DNA from 3 places in the Pseudomonas vranovensis genome. Region 1 is predicted to be linked to each of the others. Evidence: predicted binding sites of a transcription regulator. Region 1 holds the regulator's gene; each other region holds the start of a gene.

Region 1 (3,275 bases):
AAGGATTTCTTCATCGGCGCCGAAGCTCATTAAACGTGCTCCCTAAAAACCCAGGCTGGACAGCAGATCATCGACATCGTCCTGACCGGACACAACGTCTTCACGTTTATCGGCATGAATCTGCGGACCTTCACCCCGGGCCGGATGTTTTTCTTGATCTTTTTCAGCACGCAGCTGCTGGTGGTCATGTTCGATACCGGCAAAGCGGTCGACCTGACTGGCCATCAGCACGAGCTTGAGCAGATTGCTTTCTACTTCGGTGACCAGCGCAGTAACGCGCTTGATCACCTGGCCGGTCAGGTCTTGGTAGTCCTGAGCCAGCAGAATGTCGTTGAGGTGCCCGGCGACCTTGCGGTTGCCCTCGGCGCTGCGCGTCAGGAAACTGTCGACGCGCTTGGCCAGCTCACGAAACTCCGGTGCCGCCACTTCGCGACGCATGAAGCGCTGCCAGTCAACGCTCAGCGCCCTCGCCTCTTCGCCCAGCTCATTGAGTACCGGGGTACTCGCTTCGACCAGGTCCATGGTGCGGTTGGCCGCGCCTTCGGTCAGCTTGACCACGTAGGACAGGCGCTCGGTCGCGTCGGTGATCTGCGACACTTCTTCGGCCTGCGGCATGTGCGGGTCGATCTGAAAGCTGACGATCGCACTGTGCAGCTCGCGCGTAAGCTTGCCGACTTCCTGGTACAGGCCACGGTCACGGGTCTGGTTCAGCTGATGGATCAGTTGTACCGCGTCGCCGAACTTGCCTCGCTCGAGGCTGTCGACCAGCTCCTGGGCGTGCTTCTTGAGCGTGGACTCGAACTCGCCCAAGGATGTTTGTGTTTGCTCCATAGCGCCCCCGTGGCGTGTCTTCAGCTGTTGACGCGCTCGAAGATCTTCTCGATCTTTTCTTTCAGCACCTGGGCCGTGAAAGGCTTGACCACATAGCCGTTGACGCCGGCCTGGGCCGCTTCGATGATCTGCTCGCGCTTGGCCTCGGCGGTGACCATCAGCACCGGCAGGTGCTTGAGGCGCTCGTCGGCGCGCACTTTGCGCAGCAGGTCGATGCCGGACATGCCAGGCATGTTCCAGTCGGTCACGAGAAAGTCGAAATGGCCGCTTTCGAGCATCGGCAATGCGGTGTTGCCGTCGTCAGCTTCCTGGGTGTTGGTGAAGCCCAGGTCACGCAGCAGGTTCTTGATGATCCGCCGCATCGTCGAGAAATCGTCGACGATGAGGATTTTCATGTCTTTGTTCAATTAGACCTCCAAGCAGTCTTTAACGCGCTCAGCGCAGAACGCGCATTCAATCAATTCGGGCACTACATTTCGCGACTGCATTGAACCTGCGTTCAACGCGCTCGCCATTCTCCCAGGCGACTGCGCAAACGCGCTGCACACTGGCTGTGCAACTGGCTGACACGTGACTCGCTGACCCCCAGGACCTCACCGATTTCCTTGAGGTTCAGCTCTTCGTCGTAGTACAGGGCCAGGACCAGACGCTCACGTTCCGGCAGGTTGGCGATGGCGTCGGCCAAGGCTGCCTGGAAACGCTCGTCTTCCAGGTCGCGCGACGGCTCGAGCTGGGCACTGGCGCCATCCTCGTGCAGGCCTTCGTGTTCGCCGTCCTGCAACAGGTCGTCGAAACTGAACAGGCGACTGCCCAGGGTGTCATTCAAGATCCCGTAGTAATCATCGAGACTCAATTGAAGTTCGGCAGCAACCTCGTGATCTTTAGCGTCACGACCGGTTTTTGCTTCAATTGCGCGAATCGCGTCGCTGACCATACGGGTGTTGCGGTGAACCGAACGTGGCGCCCAGTCCCCTTTACGCACTTCGTCCAACATTGCGCCGCGGATTCGGATGCCGGCGTAGGTCTCGAAACTGGCACCCTTACTGGCGTCGTACTTGTTGGACACCTCGAGCAGGCCGATCATGCCGGCCTGGATCAGATCCTCCACCTGCACACTGGCCGGCAGACGCGCCAGCAGGTGATAGGCGATGCGCTTGACCAACGGCGCATAACGCTCGATCAACTCATACTGGGCATCTCGCGATGCCTTGCTGTACATCCGATATCCGCTGGCGCTCATAGCACAGGGCCCGCGCTCGTCGGCTGCACCAGGCGCTCGACGAAAAACTCCAGGTGACCCCGCGGGTTGGCCGGCAACGGCCAGGTGTCGACTTTCTGGGCAATGGCCTTGAATGCCAGCGCGCACTTGGAACGCGGGAAGGCTTCATAGACCGCACGCTGCTTTTGCACCGCCTTGCGCACGCATTCGTCGTACGGAACGGCGCCGACGTATTGTAGGGCCACGTCCAGGAAGCGATCCGTGACCTTGGTCAACTTGGCGAACAGGTTGCGACCTTCCTGCGGACTCTGCGCCATATTGGCCAGCACGCGGAAACGGTTCATGCCGTAATCGCGATTGAGCAGCTTGATCAGCGCGTAGGCGTCGGTGATCGAGGTCGGCTCGTCGCACACCACCAGCAGCACTTCCTGCGCGGCGCGGACAAAACTGACCACCGAGTCACCGATACCCGCAGCGGTGTCGATCACCAACACATCGAGGTTGTCACCCAGTTCGCTGAACGCCTGGATCAGGCCTGCGTGCTGTGCCGGTGCCAGGTGCACCATGCTCTGTGTGCCAGAGGCGGCCGGTACGATGCGCACACCGCCCGGCCCCTGCAACAGCACGTCGCGCAATTCACAGCGGCCTTCGATGACGTCAGCCAGGGTCCGCTTGGGAGTAAGCCCCAGCAGGACGTCGACATTGGCCAGGCCCAGGTCGGCGTCCAGCAGCATGACCCGACGGCCAAGCTCTGCCAACGCCAACGACAGGTTCACCGACACATTGGTCTTGCCGACGCCACCTTTACCGCCTGTTACGGCGATTACCTGTACGGGATGCATGCTACCCATGTTTGTTCAATACCTTGTCTTGCTTAGACCGAGGCCACATAGCCGGCTGCGCTTTCAACACCTGAAAAATGCATGGCAGACCATCAATGCAGATACTTTGCAACGTCTTCACAATCACCTCAGCCAACACGCTTGCCGTGGCTGTGGTAGAGATCAGCGAACATATCGGCCATCGCCTCTTCGCTGGGCTCCTCCTGCATCTGCACGCTGACCGCACGGCTCACCAGCTGGTGGCGACGCGGCAAGTGCAGATCGTCAGGAATGCGCGGCCCATCGGTTAGATAGGCCACTGGCAATTCATGACTGATGGCCAGGCTCAGGACTTCGCCGAGGCTGGCCGTTTCATCAAGCTTGGTCAGGATGCACCCGGCCAG
Region 2 (3,275 bases), 2.2 Mb from region 1:
CGGTGGCGCAGCAGGCCAGTGAGAAAATCGGTGCAACCCTGGCGCCGCGTGGTATTGCCAGTGCCGTGGCCAGCGCGGTGGGCCGCACCGCCGGTGCGCTGATTTCGGTGGTCGCCACGGGTTATGGGGTGTTCTCCCATAGCCAGGAGCAGCCGGCGATGATCGAGCAGTTGCGGGTAATCCTCAATGTGGCGCTCAACGAGGAGTGGCGAGAGCTGATGGAAAACCGCAAGACCGGGGCCATGGCCGGGGTGTACTACCTGTCGGGCGAGATCGAGGACGACTTGCTCGGCGCCACCCGCCTGCAAAAAGAACCGGACTCCGGCTCGCTGCGGATCGTCATCCCTGCCCAGTGATTCACGCCGCCGCAGCCTGCACTTGTGCCGAGGTCGGCAGGCCGAAGATCCGGTCGAATGCCCAGTTGTAGAGGAAGGTGTAGCAAGGGATCAGGATGATGAAGGCCAGGTCCACCAGGAAGGCTTCGACCAGGCTCATGTCCAGCCACCAGGCGATCAGCGGGATCAGGTAGATCACCAACGTCAGCTGGAAGCCAATGGCATGGGCAATCCGGCGGACGACGCTGCGTCCGCGCTTCACCTGCCGACTTTCCCAGTACTCGAACAGGGTGTTGTAGATAAAGTTCCAGGCCATGGCGATCGTGGTGATCATCACCGCCAGGGGGCCGGTATTGCTGGGAGCGGTGTCCGATAGATAGGCCAGCCCCAACGTCGACATGCACAGGCCGATCATTTCGTAGGCGGTCACGTAGACCAGTTTGCGTTTGACACCTTGCACTGTATTACCTCGAATCCGTTGTAAAGCGCTGCCGGAGCAGGCAGCAGAGGCGCGCTAGAGTGCGTCAATCTTCTTGACAGCAAAAGTAAACAGCTATCAGATTTACTGACAGGAGATTGGCCTTTGAATTTTTCCAGCGATAACATCGAACTGTTTCTCGCGGTGCTCGACTGCGGCTCGTTCTCGGCCGCTGCCCGCGCCTTGGGTCGGGTGCCATCAGCGGTGAGCATGGCCATCGGCAACCTTGAAGCCGAGCTGGGCTTTGCCCTGTTCCAGCGCACCCACCGTGAAACCCGTCCCACCGCACTCGCCCAGGCGCTTGAACCCCACGCCAGGATGATTGCCGCGCAGTTGAGTCAACTGCAGGTGCATGCGCTGGAGCTTTCCCAAGGCTTGGAAAGTACCCTGGCCATCAGCGTGGTGCCGGATATCGACCACGCTCCCCTGCTGAACGCGATCAAGACCATCAGCGAGCGTTATCCGCTACTGGAAATCGAGGTACTCAGCGCTCCCCAGGAGGAAGCCTTGCAGCTGCTGCACTCAGGTCGCGTGAGCCTGTGCCTGGCGTTCGCCAGATTGTCGGTCGACCCGCAGCAGCGTTTTCAGAACATCGGCATGGAGTCGCTGGTGGCGACCCTTTCACCGCACCACCCTGCCCTGCAGCGCCAGCCCCGGCAGATTGCCTACCTGGAAGACCTGGCCAATGTGCGCCAGATCGTGGTGGCCAGCCGCGACCTGCCGATTACCGACACCCGCGCGCTGATCGGCAAGGCGTTCTGGCGCACAGACAGCTTGAGCATGGCGCTGGAGATGGTCGAAGCGGGGCTTGGCTGGGGCGACTTTCCGTTGTCACGGGTGGCGCCGCTGATTGAGGCCGGCCGCCTGCTGCGCCTGGACTTCAAGAACACCCGCAACGAACTGCAGTTGCCGGTGCATGCCTTCTGGCGCCACAACCAGCCCCTGCAAAAGGCGGCGCAGGAACTGGTGAGGTTGTTGTAAAAGCAACGGTCTAGGACCACGACCGCTGTGCGGTCGATCGCAGGCTGTCGCCAGCGGCTACACCGGCAATCTGTAGCCGCTGCCGGGGAACGAGGCTGCGATCGACTGCGCAACAGTCGCCAGGTAGGCAGCCGTGCCCCCACAGCAGCCCACGTCTACAGACCTGCGGCAATCTGCCTATCAACCTTTCAGCATTGCGGCCGATACCCGTGAGAACAGGTACGAGCACTCGCCAAAAGCACCGCTCGGCACTCCTCTTCACTGGCACAAGGTCTCGGAACATGAACCTGAAATTTCGCCACAAGATCCTGCTGTGCGCCTGCGGCGTCGTGGTTCTGGCATTTGCGTTGTTCACCCTTTACAACGATTACCTGCAGCGCAATACCATTCGGCAGAACATCGAGTCCTCGGTCAAGCAAGCCGGCGCCCAGACGGCCAGCAGCGTGCAGAACTGGATGAGCGGCCGCATCCTGGTGCTGGAAAACCTCGCCCAGAACGTCGCCCACCAGGGCGCCAATGCCGACTTCCCCGGGCTGGTCGATCAGCCTTCGTTCACCAGGAACTTCCAGTTCACTTATGTGGGCCAGGCCAACGGCGTATTTACCCAGCGCCCGGACGCCAGGATGCCGGACGGCTATGACCCACGCCAACGCCCCTGGTACACCGCAGCGGTAGCCGCCAACCAGACCATGCTGACCCCGCCCTACATGGCGGCCGTCGGCGGCCTGGTAGTGACCATCGCCATGCCGGTCAAGAGCAAGGCCAACGGTGAGTTGATCGGCGTGGTCGGTGGCGACCTGAGCCTGGGCACCCTGGTCGACATCATCAATGCCGTGGACTTCGGCGGTATCGGCCATGCCTTCCTGGTCGACCGCAATGGCCAGGTGATCGTCAGCCCGAACAAAGACCACGTGATGAAAAACCTCAAGGACATCTACCCGGGCAGCAGCCTGCAGGTAGCCCCGGGGATTCACGACGTCACCCTGGGCGGCGAAGAGCGGATCATCTCGTTTGCCCCGGTCAGCGGCCTGCCATCGGCAGACTGGTACATCGGCCTGTCCATCGACAAAGACAAGGCCTATGCCGGCATCAGCCAGTTCCGTACCTCGGCCATCATCGCCATGCTCATTGCCGTGGCCGCCATTGCCGGCGTACTCGGCCTATTGATCCCGGTGCTGATGCGTCCGCTGACCACCATGGGCCGTGCCATGCAGGACATCGCCCAGGGCGAAGGCGACCTGACCCGCCGCCTGGTAGTAGAGAACAAGGACGAATTCGGTGAACTGGCCGGTGCCTTCAACCAGTTCGTCGAGCGGATTCACGCCTCGATTGCCGAAGTATCGTCGGCCACCCGCCAGGTACACGACCTGTCGGAGCAGGTAATGAGCGCCTCCAATGCCTCGATCATCGGTTCCGAAGAGCAGAGCCTGCGCACCAACAGCGTGGCCGCGGCGATCAACGAACTGGGCGCCGCCACCCAG
Region 3 (3,275 bases), 1.1 Mb from region 1:
CAGGGGCAAGCCAGAAAAATCAGTCATCCAGAGTCTCCATGTCAGGGCAGGGGGAGCGATTGTAGCGCATGGGTCAGGCGCTGCGGTGGCTGAAGGTGGTCAGGGCCCGTTCGATGCACTGCGCGGTTTTGCCGAAGGCCTGCACACTGACGTCGGCCAGCGGTTTGCCGCTCTGGTCAGCCACCAGCAGCATCACGACTCGGCCATTGCTGGACAGTGAACGAAGCAACAGGTGTTCGCTGCGAAACAGTGCCTGCAGGGCCGGCGGAAGCAGTGGCGAGAACTGCGCCTGGTTCTCGGGTGTCAGGCGCAGTTGCGCAGCTTTGCTCATCAAACGCTGCAACAACTTGTTGTGTTCGACAGGTAGCACCAGGCCGGCAGCCTCGCGTGGCAGCCCGGCCAGTTGATGGACCCGCAACAAAGACTGCTGATTGTCGGTCATCAACAGCATCACCCGCTGCATACCACAGGCCACAAGGGCGTCACGGGCTTGGGTGGTCAAGTGAAGGGCGTTGGTGAAGGGGCTGGGCTCGGCCAGCAACTGCGCACAGCGCTTGCGCCAGGTACCCAGGGCCTGGGCCGAGGGCGGTGATGGCGCAACCTGGCCGGGGTGCAGGCGCTGCTGATTCCAGGGCCAGAGCAGCGCTTCGGCCGGATGGAGCAACTGGGTGCAGGGATGTTTGCGAGCGCTGATGGCTGCTTGCTGATGAACCAACTGCTGGACGTCGTCCAGGGAAGTCTGCAGGTACAAGCTGCAGAGCATCTGCCAGCGCGCTACGTGGCCGTTGGTCCAGCCCACTTGTGCGGCGAGTGCCAGCCCATTGGCCAATAGCACGGTATTGGAAGGTTGGTTGAACCAGCGTCGCAATGCCGGCTGCGCGTCCAGCCGCTGTTGTTGGCGCAGGCTATTCTGGTCGCGGGCGATGAGCAGGGCCTTGGCCAATAGTCGGCGTTCATCCTGGAGCAGGTGATAGCCGCGGGTAACCCACTCCGGCAGGCACCAATGCTCGGCCAGTGCCTTGCACAGGCTCAACACGCGCACACCAAACAACTCTTGTTCCACCCGCAGCGCCGACTCGCCCTTGTGCACCACCCGCAGCTCCCAGTCCTCGAGCAGCTTGGGGTGAGTCAAGGCCAGTGGCCACAGGGGCGACAGAAACAGCAGGCTGCCCCAGTGGATTTCTTGCCAAAGCCGCGCCAGGCGACTGGCGAACAGGCCGCTGGCCTGCTGACTGGCGTGCTGGCTGACCAACTGCAACTGCCGCAGTGTCGGGGCGATCTGGTGCTCGGGAAGTACAGGCAGGCGCTCCAGCAGCGCTGTTGTGCGCGCGAGCCCCAGTCGGTTGAGGGCAACCTCCAGGCTTTCAGCGGGTTCGCCGAGGCTGGTGTTGGTGTGGTGGTTGGCCTCGCGCATCACGCTGAGCACCAGGGCCGGGCTTCCTTGCATCAATTCGGCGATGTCGCGCAACGAGCGGCGGCTGTCGGCCATCGCCGCTTTTACCCGCTCGTAGCTGGCCTGCGGAATCGGCAGGCGAACGCTGTCGAGCAGTTTGACCCAGGCATCGAGTGATTGTGGTGTTTGACTTGGCACAGTGGTTTCAATAGGCATGCTGGAGGGGCCGAACTGGCTTTTCGCCTTGACTGACTATAGTCTGGCGCAGATCTGCCGATAAGTAGAAGAAGAGTTTTATTAACGTCCGCTCACGACCCTGACCACGACTGTAAGTGCTTTCTACCTATGGCTAAAATTATCGGCATCATCGTCGTATTCGCGAGCGTGCTCGGCGGATATGTTCTCTCTCACGGCAAGATTGCAGCGCTGATCCAGCCTTTTGAAGTGCTGATCATTGGCGGTGCGGCTTTTGGTGCGTTCCTCCAGGCCAACCCGGGTTACATGACCATGCATGTAATCAAGAAGTCCCTGAAGATGTTCGGTACGCGCTTTACCCACACCTTCTATATAGAAGTGCTGGGGCTGGTCTACGAGATTCTCAACAAGAGTCGGCGCGAAGGCATGATGGCGATCGAAGCCGATATCGAAGACGCCGCTGCCAGTCCCATTTTTGCCAAATACCCGGCTGTACTGGGCGATGACCGCATGACCGCATACATTTGCGATTACCTGCGCATCATGTCCACCGGCAACATGGCACCGCACGAACTCGAAGGCCTGTTCGACATGGAACTGCTGAGCATGAAAGAAGAGCTCGAGCACCCGTCCCATGCGGTGACCGGCATCGCCGATGGCATGCCAGGTTTCGGTATCGTTGCAGCCGTGCTGGGTATCGTGGTGACCATGGCCTCGCTGGGTGATGGCGATCAACAGTCCATCGGCCTGCACGTAGGTGCTGCGTTGGTCGGTACCTTCTTCGGTATTCTCGCCGCATATGGCTTCTTCGGCCCGCTGGCAACGGCCCTGCGCCAGGATGCCAAGGAAGAGCTGAATGTCTATGAAGCGATCAAGGCGTCACTGGTGGCCTCGGCTTCCGGCATGCCGCCGTCGCTGGCCGTAGAGTTCGGTCGCAAGGTGCTGTACCCGGCCCACCGTCCTAGCTTCTCCGAGCTGGAACAAGCGGTTCGCGGACGCTGAGTCATGGAGAACAATCAGCCCATTATCGTCAAGCGCATCAAGCGCTTCGGCGACGGCCATCACGGTGGCGCCTGGAAGATCGCCTTCGCTGACTTTGCCACGGCGATGATGGCGTTCTTCCTGGTGCTCTGGTTGCTGTCCACGGCCACGCCGGAACAGAAGATCGCCATTGCCGGCTACTTCAAAGACCCGATCGGGTTCTCCGAGAGTGGCACGCCTTATGTGATCGACCTGGGTGGCTCGCCCAAGCTCGCGCCGGAAAAAACCATCAACCCGGAAGAAAAGTCCGAGCACACGCCCGACACCAGTATCCAGTTGGACAAGGAACAGGTCGAGAGCATGGCCGAACAGGTCGAGCGTGAGCGACTTGAGCTGTTGCTGCAGGAGCTGCAGAACAAGGTCGAGGAAAACCCGCAGCTGCAGAAATTCAAGGACCAGATTCTCTTCGAAATTACCCAGGATGGCCTGCGTATCCAGATCATGGATGCCGAGAATCGGCCGATGTTCGATCTGGGCAGCGCACATTTGCAGCCTTACTTTGAAGACATCCTGCTGGCCATGGCCGATACCATCAAGGCGGTGCCCAACAAGATCAGCATCAGCGGCCATACCGATGCCAAGCCTTACGCGGGTACAGGCGAGTACGGCAACTGGGAGCTTTCGGCCAACCGTGCCAATGCGGCGC

What was found. Region 1 encodes FliA, which starts transcription of late flagellar genes. Its sites were predicted from a motif close to CTAAAGTTTNNNNNNNNNNNGCCGNTAA; they were not measured.
Region 2: ABVN19_RS04830 (methyl-accepting chemotaxis protein) is a predicted target of FliA. The motif match lies at 1,974-2,001, and genes of this name have one in related genera.
Region 3: motA (flagellar motor stator protein MotA) is a predicted target of FliA. The motif match lies at 1,646-1,673, and genes of this name have one in related genera.

Annotation. Positions count from the first base shown of each region.
Region 1 covers NZ_CP159259.1:3,268,269-3,271,543, forward strand. The annotation lists gene ABVN19_RS15195 (chemotaxis protein CheA) at 1-30, opposite strand, end outside; gene ABVN19_RS15200 (protein phosphatase CheZ) at 43-831, opposite strand; gene ABVN19_RS15205 (chemotaxis response regulator CheY) at 852-1,226, opposite strand; gene fliA (RNA polymerase sigma factor FliA) at 1,331-2,071, opposite strand; gene fleN (flagellar synthesis regulator FleN) at 2,068-2,901, opposite strand; gene flhF (flagellar biosynthesis protein FlhF) at 3,021-3,275, opposite strand, start outside.
Region 2 covers NZ_CP159259.1:1,047,802-1,051,076, reverse strand. The annotation lists gene ABVN19_RS04845 (hypothetical protein) at 1-356, shown strand, start outside; gene ABVN19_RS04840 (PACE efflux transporter) at 358-795, opposite strand; gene ABVN19_RS04835 (LysR family transcriptional regulator) at 919-1,794, shown strand; gene ABVN19_RS04830 (methyl-accepting chemotaxis protein) at 2,076-3,275, shown strand, end outside.
Region 3 covers NZ_CP159259.1:4,358,042-4,361,316, reverse strand. The annotation lists gene ABVN19_RS20295 (rhodanese-like domain-containing protein) at 1-27, opposite strand, end outside; gene ABVN19_RS20290 (HDOD domain-containing protein) at 74-1,609, opposite strand; gene motA (flagellar motor stator protein MotA) at 1,739-2,590, shown strand; gene motB (flagellar motor protein MotB) at 2,594-3,275, shown strand, end outside.